One region of the Mycobacterium sp. NGS26 genome, then DNA from elsewhere that is predicted to be linked to it. Evidence: riboswitches for the same ligand, from Rfam matches in the RefSeq annotation. Region 1 holds a riboswitch; the other holds the start of a gene.
What was found. Region 1 has a riboswitch for S-adenosylmethionine ahead of AC5Y6X_RS20960 (bifunctional o-acetylhomoserine/o-acetylserine sulfhydrylase). Riboswitches for the same ligand answer to the same signal wherever they lie in the genome.
Positions count from the first base shown of each region.

Region 2: another riboswitch for S-adenosylmethionine. It lies ahead of AC5Y6X_RS02035 (hypothetical protein); the one in region 1 lies ahead of AC5Y6X_RS20960 (bifunctional o-acetylhomoserine/o-acetylserine sulfhydrylase).

Region 1 covers NZ_JCALDU010000006.1:357,408-367,608, reverse strand. Annotated here, with positions in the region: gene AC5Y6X_RS20965 (NADP-dependent isocitrate dehydrogenase) at 1-960, opposite strand, end outside; SAM riboswitch class IV at 1,139-1,257, shown strand; gene AC5Y6X_RS20960 (bifunctional o-acetylhomoserine/o-acetylserine sulfhydrylase) at 1,439-2,812, shown strand; gene metX (homoserine O-acetyltransferase MetX) at 2,824-3,954, shown strand; gene metX (homoserine O-acetyltransferase MetX) at 4,002-5,141, shown strand; gene AC5Y6X_RS20945 (class I SAM-dependent methyltransferase) at 5,156-5,884, shown strand; gene AC5Y6X_RS20940 (DUF732 domain-containing protein) at 6,031-6,507, shown strand; gene AC5Y6X_RS20935 (DUF3017 domain-containing protein) at 6,504-6,785, opposite strand; gene AC5Y6X_RS20930 (bifunctional methylenetetrahydrofolate dehydrogenase/methenyltetrahydrofolate cyclohydrolase) at 6,782-7,627, opposite strand; gene AC5Y6X_RS20925 (NADH:flavin oxidoreductase) at 7,667-8,875, shown strand; gene AC5Y6X_RS20920 (FHA domain-containing protein) at 9,048-10,201, shown strand, end outside.
Region 2 covers NZ_JCALDU010000001.1:431,422-438,671, reverse strand. Annotated here, with positions in the region: gene AC5Y6X_RS02055 (bifunctional DNA primase/polymerase) at 135-2,201, shown strand; gene AC5Y6X_RS02050 (hypothetical protein) at 2,653-2,844, opposite strand; gene AC5Y6X_RS02045 (hypothetical protein) at 3,022-4,074, shown strand; gene AC5Y6X_RS02040 (AlbA family DNA-binding domain-containing protein) at 4,464-5,615, opposite strand; gene AC5Y6X_RS02035 (hypothetical protein) at 5,652-6,164, opposite strand; SAM riboswitch class IV at 6,201-6,312, opposite strand; gene AC5Y6X_RS02030 (hypothetical protein) at 6,771-7,100, shown strand.

The DNA of each region.
Region 1 (10,201 bases):
GTCGCGGATGATCTCCTCGTGCAGCGATGCGGGCAGTGACTCGATCTTGTTGTACAGGTCGACCAGCCCGTTGTTGACGTTGACGCCGAGCTCGTCGAAGAGCGCCTGGTGCTTGGCGAATGCCTCCTTGTAGAAGACCTTCACCGCGTGGCCGAAAACGATGGGATGGGAGACCTTCATCATCGTCGCCTTGACGTGGAGCGAGAACATCACGCCGGTCTCGTAGGCGTCCTGCATCTGCTCCTCGTAGAACTCGACGAGGGCCTTCTTGCTCATGAACATGCTGTCGATGATGTCGCCTTCGCGCAGCTCCACCCTGGGCCTGAGCTCGATTGTCTTCCCGCCCTTGGTCTCCAGCACCATCTTCACGTCGCGCGCGCGGTCCAGCGTCATCGACTTCTCGCCGTGGTAGAAGTCGCCGTGCCGCATGGTCGCGACGTGAGTGCGCGAGGCCGGCGACCACTCCCCCATGCTGTGGGGGTGCTTGCGCGCGTACTCCTTGACGGCCTTCGGCGCGCGTCGGTCCGAGTTGCCTTGTCGCAGTACCGGATTGACCGCGCTGCCAAGGCACTTGGCATAGCGGTCGCGAATTTCCTTCTCCTCATCGGTCTTCGGGCTCTGCGGAAAGTCCGGAATCTTGAATCCCTTGCCTTGCAGCTCCTTGACCGCGGCGATCAATTGGGGCACCGAGGCGCTGATGTTCGGCAGCTTGATGATGTTGGTGTCGGGCAGCTTCGTCAGCGCGCCCAATTTCGCCAAGTTGTCTTCAACCCGCTGCTCGTCGGTCAGGTGATCGGGGAACTCGGCAAGGATCCGGGCGGCCAGGGAGATGTCACTGGTCTCGATCTTGATGCCCGCCGGCTCCGCGAAGGCGCGCACGATCGGCAGGAACGCGTAGGTCGCCAGCAGCGGCGCTTCGTCGGTCAGCGTGTAGATGACGGTCGGCTGTTCGGCGCACACGGTCCATCTCCCGGCGTGGTTGTCACATGATGAGGCTCAGCGTTGTGGTTGTTGCCACGCTATCAAGGGCGTTTGACCGGGCATCGACCTGCAGGTCAGGGCGGTGAACCCCGGTGGCCACGGCCGTCGGATCGCCCCGTTGGCGCCGAGTCGGCGCGATAAGCTAATCTTCGTAATTGGTCATGAGTGCCAGCGACAAGCCCCGGCTTGCTGGCCGGCAACCCTCCAACCGCGGTGGGGTGCCCCGGGTGATGACCGGGTTGAGTAGCCCAACCGGCTATCCGGCAAGCGCGGGTCCGCCATGACGGGCCCCTGACTAGACGGGGATACGTGATGCGCATTCTTCAAGCCCATTCGCGCTCCATCGTGTGTCGGTGCTAGCCGACGGCCGCCCGGCCGACGCCATCGCTCGTGGCGTCCCGCTTGGCCGCGAGCACTCCCGATACCCGATTCACCCACTCCCGACAGAAAGCCCGTCATGAGCGACGACAGCAACACCGAGACCGATCCGACCGCGCATTGGTCGTTCGAGACAAAGCAGATCCACGCCGGCCAGCACCCGGACTCACCGAACAACGCGCGGGCCCTGCCGATCTACCAGACGACGTCGTACACCTTCGACGACACCGCGCATGCCGCGGCGCTGTTCGGGCTCGAGGTTCCGGGCAACATCTACACCCGGATCGGCAACCCGACCACCGACGTCGTCGAGCAGCGCATCGCGGCGCTCGAGGGCGGCGCGGCCGCGCTGTTCCTGAGTTCGGGGCAGGCCGCCGAGACGTTCGCCATATTGAACCTGGCGGGCGCCGGGGATCACATCGTCACCAGCCCGCGGCTCTACGGGGGCACCTATAACCTGTTCCACTATTCGCTGGCGAAGCTGGGCATCGATGTCAGCTTCGTCGAGGACCCCGACGACCTGGACTCCTGGCAGGCCGCGGTGCGGCCGAACACCAAGGCGTTCTTCGGCGAAACCATCTCCAACCCCCAGATCGACGTGCTCGACACCCCGGGGGTCGCCGGGGTCGCCCACGCCAACGGCGTACCGCTGATCGTCGACAACACCATCGCCACCCCGTACCTGATCCAGCCGCTGACCCAGGGCGCCGACATCGTCGTGCACTCGGCCACCAAATATCTGGGCGGGCACGGCGCGGCGATCGCCGGCGTCATCGTCGACGGCGGCACGTTCGACTGGACGCAGGGCCGCTTCCCCGGGTTCACCACACCCGATCCCAGCTACCACGGCGTGGTGTACGCCGAGCTGGGACCGCCGGCATACGCCATCAAGGCGCGCGTGCAATTGCTGCGCGACTACGGGTCGGCGGCGTCGCCGTTCAACGCGTTCCTGGTCGCCCTGGGCCTGGAGACGCTGAGCCTGCGCGTGGAACGCCACGTCGCCAACGCGCAACGGGTCGCCGAGTTCCTGGCCTCGCACGAGGGCGTGCTGTCGGTCAACTACGCGGGGCTGCCCGGTTCGCCATGGCATGAGCGCGCAAAGAAGCTCGCGCCCAAGGGAACCGGGGCCGTGCTGGCGTTCGAACTGGCGGGCGGTATCGAGGCCGGCCAGGCGTTCGTCAACGCGCTGAAGTTGCACAGCCACGTCGCCAACATCGGTGACGTGCGTTCCCTGGTGATTCACCCGGCGTCGACGACCCACGCCCAGCTGAGCCCCGCCGAGCAGCTGACCACCGGCGTCAGCCCGGGGCTGGTGCGGCTGGCCGTCGGCCTCGAGGGCATCGACGACATCCTCGCCGACCTCGAGCTCGGCTTCGCCGCCGCCCGCAGGTTCGGTGCGGCGGCGGGGTCGGCCCAGGCCAGCGGCGACCCGCAGTCCGTGGCGGCGTTCTGAGGAATCCGGACATGACGATCTCCGACATTCCGACGCAGACGCTGCCCGCCGAGGGCGAGATCGGCCTGGTCCACATCGGCTCGCTGCGGCTGGAAAGCGGCGCGGTGATCGACGACGTCTGCATCGCGGTGCAGCGCTGGGGCGAGCTGTCGCCGACGCGCGACAACGTGGTGGTGGTGCTGCACGCGCTCACCGGCGACTCGCACATCACCGGGCCCGCCGGACCCGGGCATCCCACCCCGGGCTGGTGGGACGGGGTGGCCGGGCCGGGCGCCCCGATCGACACCAACCGCTGGTGCGCCGTGGCCACCAACGTGCTGGGCAGCTGCCACGGCTCTACCGGGCCGAGTTCGCTTGCGCGCGACGGAAAGCCGTGGGGCTCGCGGTTCCCGCAGATTTCGTTGCGGGATCAGGTCGAGGCGGACGTCGCCGCGCTGGCCGCGCTGGGCATCGAACGGGTCGCCGCCGTCGTCGGCGGATCCATGGGCGGCGCAAGGGCTTTGGAGTGGATCGTCAGCCACCCGGACCTCGTCCGGGCCGGGCTGCTGCTGGCGGTCGGTGCGCGCGCCACCGCCAACCAGATCGGAACCCAGAGCACTCAGATCGCCGCCATCAAGTCCGACCCGAACTGGCAGGGCGGCGACTACCACGACAGCGGGCGGGCACCGGATGCCGGGCTGGCGATCGCCCGCCGGTTCGCGCACCTGACCTACCGGGGCGAGGTCGAGCTCGACACCCGCTTCGGCAACGACGGCCAGGGCGACGAAGACCCGCTCAACGGCGGCCGATTCGCGGTGCAGAGCTACCTGGAACACCAGGGCGACAAGCTGGTGAACCGCTTCGACGCCGGCAGCTACGTGGCGCTGACCGAGGCGCTGAACAGCCACGACGTCGGCCGCGGCCGGGGCGGGGTGCGCAACGCGCTGCGCGGGTGCCCGGTGCCGGTCGTGGTCGGCGGCTTCACCTCCGACCGGCTGTACCCACTGACGTTGCAGGAGGAGCTGGCCGAGCTGCTGCCGGGCTGCACCGGCCTGCAGGTGGTCGAGTCCATCTATGGGCACGACGGCTTCCTGCTGGAATTCGACGCGGTCGGCGACATGATCCGCAAGACTCTCGAATTGGCCGGGAACGAAGGCGCGTGACAATGGTGAGCCGCAGGCAGGGGGGCGTTGCGATGAACTCCGAGAAGATGGCTTCCGACGCTGCCCAGACGCTCCCCCCGGAGGGCGAGATCGGGCTGGTCGACATCGGCTCGCTGACCCTGGAGAACGGCGCGGTGATCGACGACGTCCGTATCGCCGTGCAGCGCTGGGGTGAGCTGTCGCCGGCACGCGACAACGTGGTGGTGGTGCTGCACGCGCTCACCGGCGACTCGCACATCACCGGGCCCGCCGGGCCCGAGCATCCCACCCCCGGCTGGTGGGACGGCGTGGCCGGGCCGGGCGCGCCGATCGACACCAACCGCTGGTGCGCCGTGGCCACCAATGTGCTGGGCGGTTGCCGCGGCTCCACCGGGCCGAGTTCGCTTGCCCCGGACGGAAAACCGTGGGGCTCACGGTTTCCGCGCATCACGGTGCGGGATCAGGTCGAGGCGGATGTCGCGGCGCTGGACGCACTGGGCATCGAACGAGTTGCCGCCGTCGTCGGCGGATCCATGGGCGGCCTGAGGGCTTTGGAATGGATCGTCAGCTACCCGGACCGAGTCCGGGCCGGACTGCTGTTGGCGATGAGCGCGCGCAGCACCGCCGACCTGATCGGTCACCTGGAAACCCAGATCGCGACCATCAAGGCCGACCCCGACTGGCAGGGCGGCGACTACTACGGCACCGGGCGCAAGCCGGATGCCGGGATGTCCCTCGCCCGTCGCTTCGCGCAGCTGACCTACCGCGGCGAGGTCGAGCTCGACACCCGGTTCGCCAACGGCGGCCAGGGCGACGAGGACCCGCTGAACGGCGGCCGCTACGCGGTGCAGAGCTACCTCGAATACCAGGGCGACAAGCTGGTGAACCGCTTCGACGCCGGCACCTTCGTCGCGCTGAGCGGATCCTGTAGCGCCCACGATGTGGGCCGTGGCCGCGGCGGGGTGCAAAAGGCGCTGACCGGGTGTCCGGTGCCAGTGGTGGTCGGCGGCTTCACCTCCGACCGGCTGTACCCGCTGCGCCTGCAGGAGGAACTGGCCGAGCTGCTGCCGGGCTGCAGCGGCCTGCACGTGATCGAGTCCGCCTACGGGCACGATTCCTTCCTGGTGGAAGTCGAGGCGGTCAACGACCTGATCCGCAAGACCCTCGAATTGGCCGAGAAGGAACTGGCCGAGAAGGAAGGCGCGTGACTTTGGTGTCCGACGTGAGCCGCTCGAGGCACGACCGCTCGCTGTCGTTCGGCTCCGCGGCCGCCGCCTACGAGCGTGGCCGTCCCTCCTACCCGCCCGAGGCGATCGACTGGTTGTTGCCGCGCGACGCGCGCCGCGTGCTCGACCTGGGTGCGGGCACCGGCAAGCTGACCACCCGGCTGGTGGAGCGCGGCCTGGACGTGGTGGCCGTCGACCCGATTCCCGACATGCTGGAGGTGCTGCGCACGTCGCTGCCGGAGACTCGCGCGGTGCTGGGCACCGCCGAAGATATTCCGTTGGAGGACAACAGCGTTGACGCGGTGCTGGTCGCCCAGGCGTGGCACTGGGTGGATCCCGAGCGGGCGGTTCCGGAGGTGGCGCGGGTGCTGCGGCCCGGCGGCCGGTTGGGCCTGGTGTGGAACACCCGCGACGAAAGGCTGGGCTGGGTGCGCGAACTCGGCGAGATCATCGGCAGCGACGGCGAGCGGCGCTTCGACGTAGCGCTGCCGGCGCCGTTCGCCGAGTCGCAGCGCCATCAGGTGGAATGGACGAATTACCTTACCCCGCAAGCGTTGATCGACCTGGTGGCGTCCCGTAGCTACTGCATCACCTCGCCGACCGAGGTTCGCACCAGGACGCTCGACCGGGTGCGCGAGCTGCTGGCCACCCATCCGGCGCTGGCGAACTCCACCGGTTTGGCCTTGCCCTACGTCACCGTGTGCATCCGCGCGACGCTGCAATAGCCGATATCTCGGGCGCATCGCGGTCACGAAACGCATAGTGTGCAAACCTTTATGCCCCCGTGTTGTAAATGTGACCCCGATAGATCAATGTTCCTAGAGTGATTTGAGTGCTGTGAGTGCACTCCGGAACAGATGGGGAAGCTGTTTTGAAGGCTCTGGCACGAACGCAGGACTGGATCTGGCCGTTCCGCTATCAGCCGCTGACCATTCGCCTGCTGGCGGCGGCCGCCGGCCTGCTCACGGTGGCGGCGGCGTTCGCGGCCCCGGCCGAGGCGGATCCGAACGACGACAACTTCATCGACGCGCTGAACCATGCCGGCGTCGAGTTCGGCCAACCGGGCAACGCGATGGCCGTGGGCGAGTCCATCTGCCCAATGATCGCGCAGCCCGGCGGGAGCATGGCCGCGGCCGTGCAACGCGTTCGGGGCGCCGGGCTGTCGCCGGCGATGGCCCAGATGTTCACCACCATCGCCATACAGACGTACTGCCCGGCGGAGATGGCAAATGTGGCCAGCGGCAACCTGTCTGGTGTGCCGCAGGTGCCGGGCATGCCGGGCGGAGTGCCGGGCATGCCGGGGATGCAAGGCGGGATGCCGGGCATGCCGGGCATGCCCGGCGTCTAACGCGTCCCCAACGGGTCGATGGTCGATGCGATGTAGATCATCGCCGCCCCGACCATCGCGGTCGTGACGAAGTCGGTGCCCTTGCTGCGCACCACCAAGAGGCCGGCGCGGTCTTCGGACAACAGCAATCGCAGCACCGCCGCCACGCCGACGCCGATGCCGATCAGCAACGAACCGCGGCGCCAGAAGTTGGCCGCGACCAGCACGAAGGCCGCGGCGAAGATCAGCCCGACCGACACGATCGGCCACTGCGCGCGCACGACGGACCGGGCGGTCATCGCCGCTCGGCCAGCTCGACGACGTTGGTCAGCAGGAACGCACGGGTCAGCGGGCCGACCCCGCCGGGGTTCGGGGACACGTAACCGGCGACGTCCCACACGTCGGGATGCACGTCGCCGACCAGTCCGTCCTCGGTGCGGCTGACGCCGACATCGACGACGGCGGCGCCCGGACGAACCATGTCGGCGGTCAGCAGGTGCGGCACGCCGACGGCCGCGACGATGATGTCGGCCTGCCTGGTGAGCGCGGGCAGGTCGCGAGTTCCGGTGTGGCACAACGTCACAGTGGCGTTCTCGGAGCGCCTGGTGAGCAACAGGCCCAGCGGCCGGCCGACCGTCACACCGCGGCCGATGACGACGACGTGCGCCCCGGCGATCTCGACGCCGTATCGCCGCAGCAGGTGCACGATGCCGCGCGGCGTGCACGGCAGCGGCGCCGGGTCCATGAGCACCAGCCGGCCCAGGTTGGTCGGGTGCAGCCCGTCGGCGTCCTTGGCCGGGTCGACGCGCTGCAGCGCCGCGTTCTCGTCGAGGTGCTTGGGCAGCGGCAGTTGCACGATGTAACCGGTGCAGTCGGGGTTGGCGTTCAGCTCGTCGATGGTCTCGTCGAGCACGGCGGTGCTGATGTCGGCGGGCAGGTCGCGGCGGATCGAGTTGATGCCGACCTTGGCGCAGTCGGCGTGCTTGCCGCGCACGTAGGCCTGCGAGCCGGGGTCGTCGCCGACCAGGATGGTGCCCAGCCCGGGCGTGCGACCGGCGGCGGTCAGCGCGGCGACCCGCTGCTTGAGGTCGACGAAGATCTCGTCACGGGTGGCCTTGCCGTCCAGCGTGATTGCGCCCACGCCTGACAGTCTGGCACGCCCGCCGCGTACGCTCCTGGCATGTCTACCCCTCCGGACGTGTTGACACCGGCCAAGCTGGGACCCGTCACGCTGCGCAACCGCGTCATCAAGGCCGCGACGTTCGAGGCGCGCACGCCCGACGCGCTGGTGACCGACGACCTCATCGAATATCACCGGCTGCCGGCCGCGGGCGGGGTCGGCATGACGACCGTCGCCTATTGCGCGGTCTCCCAGGGCGGCCGCACCGAGGGCAACGGAATCTGGATGCGCCCGGAGGCAGTGCCCGGGTTCCGTCGGCTCACCGACGCGATCCACGCCGAGGGCGCCGCGGTGTGCGCGCAGATCGGCCACGCCGGCCCGGTCGCCAACGCCAAGACCAACCGGGCCACGGCCCTGGCGCCGGTGCGGTTTTTCAACCCGATCGGGATGCGGTTCGCCAAGAAGGCCACCCGCGACGACATCGACGAGGTGATGGCCGCGCACGCCAATGCGGCCCGGCTGGCCATCGAGGCCGGCTTCGACGCCGTCGAAATCCATTTGGGCCACAACTATTTGGCGAGCGCGTTCCTGTCTCCGCTGATCAACCGCCGCGACGACGAGTTCGGCGGATCGTTGGAGAACCGGGCCAAGGTCGCCCGCGGCGTGGTGATGGCCGTTCGCCGCGCCGTCGACCGGGAGGGGGCGCCGATCGCGGTCACCGCCAAGCTCAACATGGCCGACGGGGTGCGCGGCGGCATCAGCACCGAGGAATCACTGCGCACCGCCAAGTGGTTGCAGGACGACGGCGGGCTCGACGCGATCGAGCTCACCGCGGGCAGCTCGCTGGTCAACCCGATGTACCTGTTCCGCGGCGACGCGCCGCTGAAGGAGTTCGCCGGCGCCTTCAAGCCGCCGCTGCGCTGGGGCATGCGCATGACGGGCAAGAAGTTCCTGCGCGAGTACCCCTACCGCGAGGCGTACCTGCTGCGTGACGCCAAGCTCTTTCGCGCCGAGCTGTCGATGCCGCTGATCCTGCTCGGCGGCATCACCAACCGGGAGACGATGGACCTGGCGATGGCGGAGGGATTCCAGTTCGTCGCGATGGCGCGGGCGCTGCTGGCCGAGCCCGACCTGATCAATCGGATCGCCGCCGACGGGGCCGCGCGCACAGTGCATTCGGCGTGCACGCACTGCAATCGATGCATGCCCACCATCTACAGCCGCACCCGCTGCGTGGTGACGGGGGCGCCCGACGCGCTGGCCCACTGACGGATGTGGCCCACTGGCGGGTTGAGTGTGAGCCGACGGCTTTCAGGGTGAGCACACGGCGGGACGTCGAGCCGGTCGTCCACCAAGGCTTCACTGTCGAAGCCGAGGCTTCACAATCAATGCCGGGGCTAAGGCCAGGGTGACGGCAGTTGCACGAGCTAGAGTTGTGGCGATGACCGCACCACCCCCGCCAACGCTGACCGTTCGACACGACGGGTCGGAACGGACGTTCGCGGCGGGTCACGACGTGGTGGTCGGGCGCGATCTGCGCGCCGACATGCGCATCACCCACCCGCTGATCTCGCGCGCCCATCTGCTGCTGCGCTTCGACCAGGGCAGGTGGCTGGCGATCGACAACGGTTCGCTCAACGGGACTTTCGTCAACGGCCGGCGGGTTCCGGTGGTCGACATCCACGACGGCCAGACCATCAACATCGGGAACCCCGACGGCCCACAGCTGACCTTCGAGGTGGGCCGCCACCAGGGGATGGCCGGCCGCCCGCCCCGGACCGAGTCGATGGGCATCCCCGTCGCGGCCCAGGCGGGGGCGGCGTGGCCGTCGGCGTCGGGTCAGCCGGGCCCCCCGCTCGCCGCCCCGTCCGGCCCCCCGGGACGCCCGCCGAACTGGGCCGCTCCGCCCCGGCGGCCGCATCCCGGCCCGCCGCCGGCACCGCCGGGATTTCCGAACAGCGGGCGGCCACCCGGCCCGCCGCCCAACCTTCAGCCCAAGCCGCAGATGCCGGCGGCGCCGCCCGCCGCGCCGCACACCCAGATGTCGCCCAGCGCGGCCAAGCCGCCGGAGGTGGCGAACCTGGCGACGAAGATGTTCCAGGCGCTGCTGCCGTCCCGGTCCGGCGCGATGCCCAGCGGCTCGATCACGATCGGCCGTGCCACCGACAACGACATCGTCATCCAGGACGTGCTGGCGTCGCGCCATCACGCGTTCTTGACCCAGACGCCGCTGGGCACCGAGATCCGCGACGCACACAGCGTCAACGGGACCTTCGTCAACGGTGTCCGGGTCGGGTCGGCGGTGCTCACCCAGGGCGATGTGGTCACCATCGGCAACGTCGACCTGGTGTTCACCGGCGACACCCTGCTGCGCCGCACCGAGGCGGCGACGCGCACCGGCGGACTGGAGGTCAACTCGGTCACCTACACCGTCGACCACGGCAAGCAGCTGCTCGACCACATCTCGCTGACCGCGCGTCCCGGAACGCTGACCGCCATCATCGGTGGGTCCGGTGCCGGCAAGACCACCCTGTCGCGGCTGATCGTCGGCTACACCAGCCCGACTTCGGGCACGGTGACCTTCGAGGGCCACAA
Region 2 (7,250 bases), on a different contig from region 1:
GTCGACGCGAAGCGTCGTTCTCCAAGGCGCCTAATGTAATTCACCCACGTCCTTCGTGAGTTTATGAGGGCTGGAAGTACTACCCAAGAATTAAACCAGCCCCTACCGAAGTGGGGGGCTGGAAAGAAGAAACTGTGAATAATAATAAACCAATTGCAGCAGAAACGCAAATAAGCGCAATCGAAGGGGCCGAATTTGTCGGTTATAGGGACGCAGCCCCGATCTATCGAGATGCTGGCTGGCTGGGTGTGCTGCCCTTGCGGCCCCGGGAGAAGGTACCTCACCTAGCGGGATTCACCGGCTATGACGGTGTCTGGCCTACCGACGAGCAGATCGCTGCGTGGATCAAGAACCAGCCCGCTGATGCCAACCTCATGCTCCGGGTTCATCACGGTGTGATCGGCATCGACGTGGATGCCTACAGCGGCAAGTCCGGCGGTCGCACCCTTGACGAGGCCGAAAAACTCTGGGGCGCTTTGTCGCCCACGTACCGTAGTAGCTCTCGCGGTGACGACGCTGTGAGCGGTATCCGCCCCTATCGAGTACCCCAAGGCGTGCTGTTTCGGGGTGGTCTCAAGTTTGATGACCTCGGTATCGGCAACGTCGACATCGTTCAGCCCCACCACCGCCACATCACCGCATGGCCATCCATTCACCCCATCGGGGGCCAGTACCGGTGGTATGGGCCTGACGGTGCGTTGCTCCCGGAGGGGCAGGTGCCCCGCGTGCAGGATCTGCCGGAGCTGCCAGCGAAATGGGTTGAGGAGCTGAGCCGGGATTCGGTGCTGGACGAGGTCTTTGACGGCTCGGCACCGAACCGCACTGTGGCACAGCGGGCGAAGATCAACGAAGAGCTGTATCAAAAGCTGATTTCTCAACATGACCACGGATCACCGCCCGATAGCGTCGTTGCGGCACAGCTGGATCAGGCAATGGCCGATCTGAGTAAGCACACCGGTAGCCGGTATGACACCACTCGCGATCGTGTTGGCGCCCTAATGCGCCTTGCAGCTGTGGGTCGCGTCGGGGTTCCCAATGCCTTGGATCAGTTGTACAAGGCGTATGTCCTTGAAGTCACCGACACTCGGCCCCAGTCAGTGGCTGAGGCCGAGTTTCTGCGCTTCACCCAGGGTGCGGCTGCCCTGGTTGCCGCAACGTCGCCGTCACAGATCACCGAGCACGACAACGGTGACAGGGGATCTGGCAATACCCAGACCTTCACTGACGGTGCTTCGTTCATCCTCGACGTGCCCAACGAGATCCCGGCGTTGTGGGGTAGTGGCCAGCAGGTGTTGTGGCCAGAGGGCGAGTCGTTGATGATCTGCGGGCTACCGGGCCTCGGTAAGACGACGCTGGCGGGAATGCTCATCGGAGCCCAGCTGGGGGGTATGGGGAGAATTTTCGGCGGTACTGGGAGAATCGAGGAGTACGTCCTCGATCTACCCGTGGTGCCGGTGGAGGGCAAGATCCTCTACTTGGCGATGGACCGCCCCGCACAGATTGCCCGGTCGCTACACCGTCAGTTCGACGACTCCTATCGCGATGTGCTCCGTGAGCGGCTGGTGATCTGGGAAGGGCCGCCGCCAGGTGATATCGCCAGTAACCCACGGCTTCTGGTCGAACTAGCTGAACGTGCTGGTGCTTCGGTGGTGTATCTCGATTCACTCAAGGACGGTGCCCTGGGCCTGTCTGACGATGAGGTCGGCGCCCGATACAACCGGGCCCGGCAGATCCTTCTCAACCGCAATATCCAGCTGGTTGAGCTACACCATCTCGTCAAGCGGCTCCCTGCTGTACCTGGCCTTGGCGATGTCTACGGTTCCGCGTGGTTGACCGCCGGAGCTGGTTCCGTGGTCCTGCTCAATGGCCAGCCCGGTGACCCCATAGTGGGATTTCGTCACCTCAAGCAGCCTGCCGAGGAGATCGGGCCGCTGATGCTCTCCCACGACGAGGGCACCGGAACCATCGCGATCCTGTCGAGCACGGATCCGGTGGCGCTTGCCAAGCAAGCTGGTGATGAGGGCATCACCGCCAGGGCATTGGCCATGGCGATGTTCGACACCTCCAAGCCGAAGAGTGCCGAGATCGAGAAGGCCCGCCGCCAGCTGACCAAATGCACAAATGAAGGCAGCCTCAGATGTATTCCGGGTACCACGGGAGGCCCGGCTGGTGGGACTGCGACGAGTTGGGTCGTGGCATGACGACCGTTCACGCAGCCATCACGATTCCGGTAAAACCGCTGGTCGGGCGTTCACGGAAGATTTCGATCACGGGAGCGTTCACGAACCGATCATCGTCGATCACGGCTTTGGCGTAGTTGCAGGTAGAACGATCACAAAGCGTTCACGGAATACGATCACGACAACCGTTCACGTTTCCCACTGCCCCTTTAGGGGCAGGGGAACGAACATGAAGAAAAATAGAGCGCATTACCCAGGGTTCCGCGCCCGCCGCTCGGGCCCGGCTCGTGACTACCTCGCGCTTGTGGTGTCGGCTGTGTGCTGCTTCCTGTCTGGTTATGCATGTCCACCATGACGGCGGTACTGGCCAATGGCACCCACCGTTCAGTAGAGCTAGTCGACGTCGCCCATCAACTCGGCGAGGTCTTCGTGCGGTTTCTCACGTCACCAGGTCGATCAACGGAACTCGCCACTATCGATAACCTCGCGCTGCCGCGACGCTGATGAGACCTGACCCTAAAGCCGCGCCGAACGCGGTGGCCCACTTGCTTAGCCGAGTGGATGGGGTGCTCGCCTGTAGCAGTAGGACGTAGCGGAAGGTGAACAGCCAGCCGCGTGCCGCCACCCGTTCCAGTTCGCTTTTCTTGGCGTCGCGGTTGGTCATGGTCGACATTGTGTGGCGCGCCTGGTCTCCACGTCGCGCAGCGGTCGGATAGCTCCTAGCGGTATGTTGGGTAATCGCTAGCGGCACGTAACCTATACTCAGAATATGACCTATATGCCGCCAGCAGGTAACCCGCTAGGGGTTACCCAAGAAGTTTTCACCGGCGCGTGACGCGGGATGAAAAAGTTCGATTGGCTCGCAGAAGCGGCTCGTCTGAAGAAGCAGAAAGAGGACGACAAAAAGGCGCTCGCCAATGCCGAAGCCATCAGGCAGAAGCGGTTGGAGAACCTCAACGCTCGCGCATACGGCATCGAGATCGCCACCAATCTTTACCGAGCCCTCGACACCGGGGATCATCCCGACATCCGCATCCGCAGCAGTTTCATACGACTAGAACAGTCGCGTGCTCCCCGCGAAGCGGGCACACCACTTGCACGGCGTGGGGCTGATGCGGCTACCAGACCGCCGAACACCAAGCTCATTAATCGGCCAGGCAACGCTCAGCAGGCCTACCTCACGGCCATCTATGTCGTCCACCAGGAATTCGATCCAGGCGTCCGCGTCGAAAACCGCCACCACAACGGCGCCCGTGGATGGGCCGATCTCAGCGGTCTGCGAACACGCGGCGTGGAAACCCGCGAACTCAATCTCCGGATTACCCGTGCCCTCAATAAGCTAGACCGGTATGGCCTAGTCACGGTCGCAGAACCCGGTAACCCTCACCGGTACGACGGGTTTCGTCTCAACTGTGACGACGGGTCCCGTCGCCCCTACCACGTTCCGGGAACCTCGACGACAGACACCGTCGTGCTTCCGGCCGCCTTCTTTCTCGCGGGCTGGCATTTGGTCTTGACCGCTGAAGAAATGGCGACGCTGCTCGTCATCATGGAGCACACTCGCCTGCTCCGCCACGGTGGGAGAACACTCGACGCCCACGAGGGTGTTGCCATCCCCGACAAGTTGAAGTGGCGTGACTACGGCTTGGCCCATGAGGCCTACGCCTCCGTGCATGAGTTATGCGAGTTTGGTCTGATAGAGATATACGACCCGGATGATCGGACACGCGGCAAAATCCCCGACAGTCGACGCGGAGACAAGCGCGCATTACGCCTGACCTACCCGGCCTCGCCAGGGCCCGATTACGGGAGCCGTGCCCTTGAGATCGTCAGAAAACATCTCAGAGATTCCCCCGTTCCGCCCAGGCTGCAATACCTCGTGGACGACGGGTAAACCTCTTAAACCGGCGCGTCGGCCGCTTTCGCAATCGGGGTTGGCCAAGGTCCCGGTCATTCCAGGCACCAGTGGCATCCCGACTTGGTCCTACCGGGGTCCAAACGCTAGGGGATCACGGCTTTCACACGGTGTACTCCGGTGACCACCGCTCGGTGAGGTCCGAGGATACGTTCGCTTTCGCCCCTGCCGTGCGGGCTGCCTACAACACCACCGCCTGCTGCCTCAGCGGTGCAGCGGCCATGGCCGACATTCTTCCCCGCATCACGTAAGCCGCGCCGGAGTTGGCGCTAGCCCGGCGGCTTCCGTTCGACGGGAAGGGTCATAGCGCATTCTCCGGAGGAAGTTCTCGATCGAGTTCTTCCGCCTGGACGAATAACCGGCGGCAACTATTGGTCGGCGGCAGAGCCAGAGCTTCCTCTCCGGAGGAGAGCAAGCCCTGCCGACAGTCCAGCATGGATGGACGCTGCCCCAGACGCGAAGGTGTCTTCGCCCCTTCTCTCGAACATACCGACGTAATTCCCGAGTAACTGCCCGCTGGCTACCACTCCGATGACCAAGAAAGGAAAGAGTTCGCGGGGCTGCTTCGGGACGGCGATTAAAAGCAAGTGCTGGCCGGCAGGACGCGTCGGGTCAGCAGGGACGAGCGATACATCCAAATGCTCGATGGGCGGATAAACGAGCCTGTCTATAACTTTCCGGATGGCGCGGACCTGTCCAGTATCGGGCATCGGGTGAACCGCGGTGATTACATCCCGGCCGGACTTCGGCTTGGTTTCCAAACCGACGACAAGGAGTCCGCCGGTATGCGAGTTGGCCATAGCGGAAACGTCTTTCGCTAATTCCAAGCGAGCCTTTTGGTCAACCAGGTGAAGGCTTCGCTTGGCTTCGAGCAACTGGTGCTCGTTGAGGCCGAGCAGAGCTTTGGCATGACCTGCGCGGAGCAGTGCAACGAGGGACTCGATCGAGGTAGCACCGTCGCCGTGGGCATATGCCTCCACGACTGCGATTGCGTCACTGCCAATTTGGTGTGCGTCCGCTACTGTAAGACCCCGAATTGGTACTTCAAATCGAACGGTCCAGTACCCGCGGTAGCCAGGGTACGGCGTGAAGGAAACCAATCGACCGCGGCGAGGCCCGAGCCAGGCTTCTAGAATGTCCGTAGCTTCGTCCCAGGTGTCCTTCTCCGTGCGTGGAGGAGGTGCAGACTCGACATCACACTCGATCACGACTGTTCCGTCACGCATCAGGGCAACGCTGACTGGCTCCGCCAGCGAAAGATCGTCATCAAAGTGTGCGGCGCTATCGAGCGACCACTGAACGAAGAACCGCGGCAGGTCCGCGAGCGGGTCATCTTCGGCCTTGTAATCGCATTCCGGGTAGACAGCCATCATCGCTTGGCGAAGCGACGAGAGGCTTGCCGGACCGATTACCTCTAGGGACGAGAAAGTGTGGTCGCTATCCATCAGCATTGCGTCGCCCACGCCTTCCACGTGCATGGAATCGTATTGTGGACTAAAGCGGACGCGCTTGCCTGCCATCACGCCCATCCTGCATTAGTCGCTGCCGGTGTTGAACTACTCCCGGCTTCGGATTTGGAAGCCGCCGCGACCCGGCCTCCCAGCGGCATACCGGGCGGCGATCGGCAGGGGCGGGATGTCACTGTGGTCGATCTTGCGCAATTTGGCATTGCGCTGCTCCTGCTCTGCCTGGATCTCCTTGATGTGACGCCGCGCCTCCGGGTCGGTCCTGCGCGCCGCAATATTCCGCTGGCTCAGATGGGCGAACTTCTGCCTGATCTGCGCGGGCGTCAGGATGCGCCAAATGTAGCCGCAGTCACAATCCCAGCGCTCGGGGTTCTCGGCGGTCGGCGCCGGGTGGGGATGGTGACCGTCACGACGATGCCGCTCCGCCCATGCTTCCACTCTGTGAGGGTTGGGTCGCGGCAGAATGATCCATCCGCGTTCGGCGGACAACCGCCGTTTCACCACCTCCATCTCCTCATCGCTGGCGTCCTTCGGCGGGTAGATGCCGCGCTCGCGGGCTAGGGCAAGGAGCTGCTCCCGCGTGAACTTGGGTACGTCTGTCATAGCCAGAACTCCCGAAAAACCGGGCCTCCGTAAAGGGAGGCGCTCTTGCCGACACCGGTTGGCGCCAGCCGCTTCGTCACCCGGACCACCCGTGAGCAATTGGGGTTGGTGTGCGCCAAGCCGGGGCTTGATGGCGCAACTCGTGAAGCAACGTCAGTGTATGAGAACGAACCGACGCTGTCCTCGCAGGGAAACACAGCCCGTGAAGAAGCGGACCGCCTGGTGCAATTATTGGTTCAATCCCAGCATCGCGCACCAGCATCCGCGCACGCCAAAATATATTTTCACATGAACGGATTGTCGACGCAGAGGCAGCCGACGACCGTGCAGCGCCCACCCAGGCAGACCCACCAACAACCGCTTAATCACCTTGACGCCCGACGAATGGCGCAAGGTGGCGTCCCTAATGGCCGAGGTACCGACGATGACCGCGACCACGCGCGTCAAGGCGAGAATGGTCAGAGTTGACTGACTGGCGCGGGGATTCACAAATAGAGTTCATCGGCCCTATACCGGTACACACGCGAGAGCCTATGCTGCCCCCAATGCGCTGTGAGCTTCCGCTGGCGGTGTGGTGGCATTCAGCACCGGGGGAAGGAGCCGCAAATGAAAATCACCGCGGCGTTCGCGGCGGGCCTGATCGGGGTCGCGGTCATGGCGGCACCGGCAGCGCATGCTGGCAATCCGTTCAAGACCCGTCAGGTCTGCAACAATCAGGGCACCTGTTGCGAGTTGGACGCGCTGGGACAGATCATGGACTGCGTGACTCGCGGCGCTCCCGGTTCTCCCGGCAATCCCGGAGAGTACACCGACCCGTTTCCGACGAACGCCCGACCGGTGCCAAACCCGTGTCCCAATGGCATCGACCCGTCACATACCTCACCGAACTGGCAGGACCCCACATGGCCCTACAACCAGTGCGGGCTGCCGAAATGATGAGCAGTGTGATCGACGCGGGTTAAGAGATGGGGACCGGAACCGGGAGCGTCAATCCGTTGGCGCGGCATCCCTGGGCGACTAAACCGGGTTGACACGAACAAAGGGGGCCGGGCACGGCGCAGGCACCCATTCCGGGTGGGCCCAACC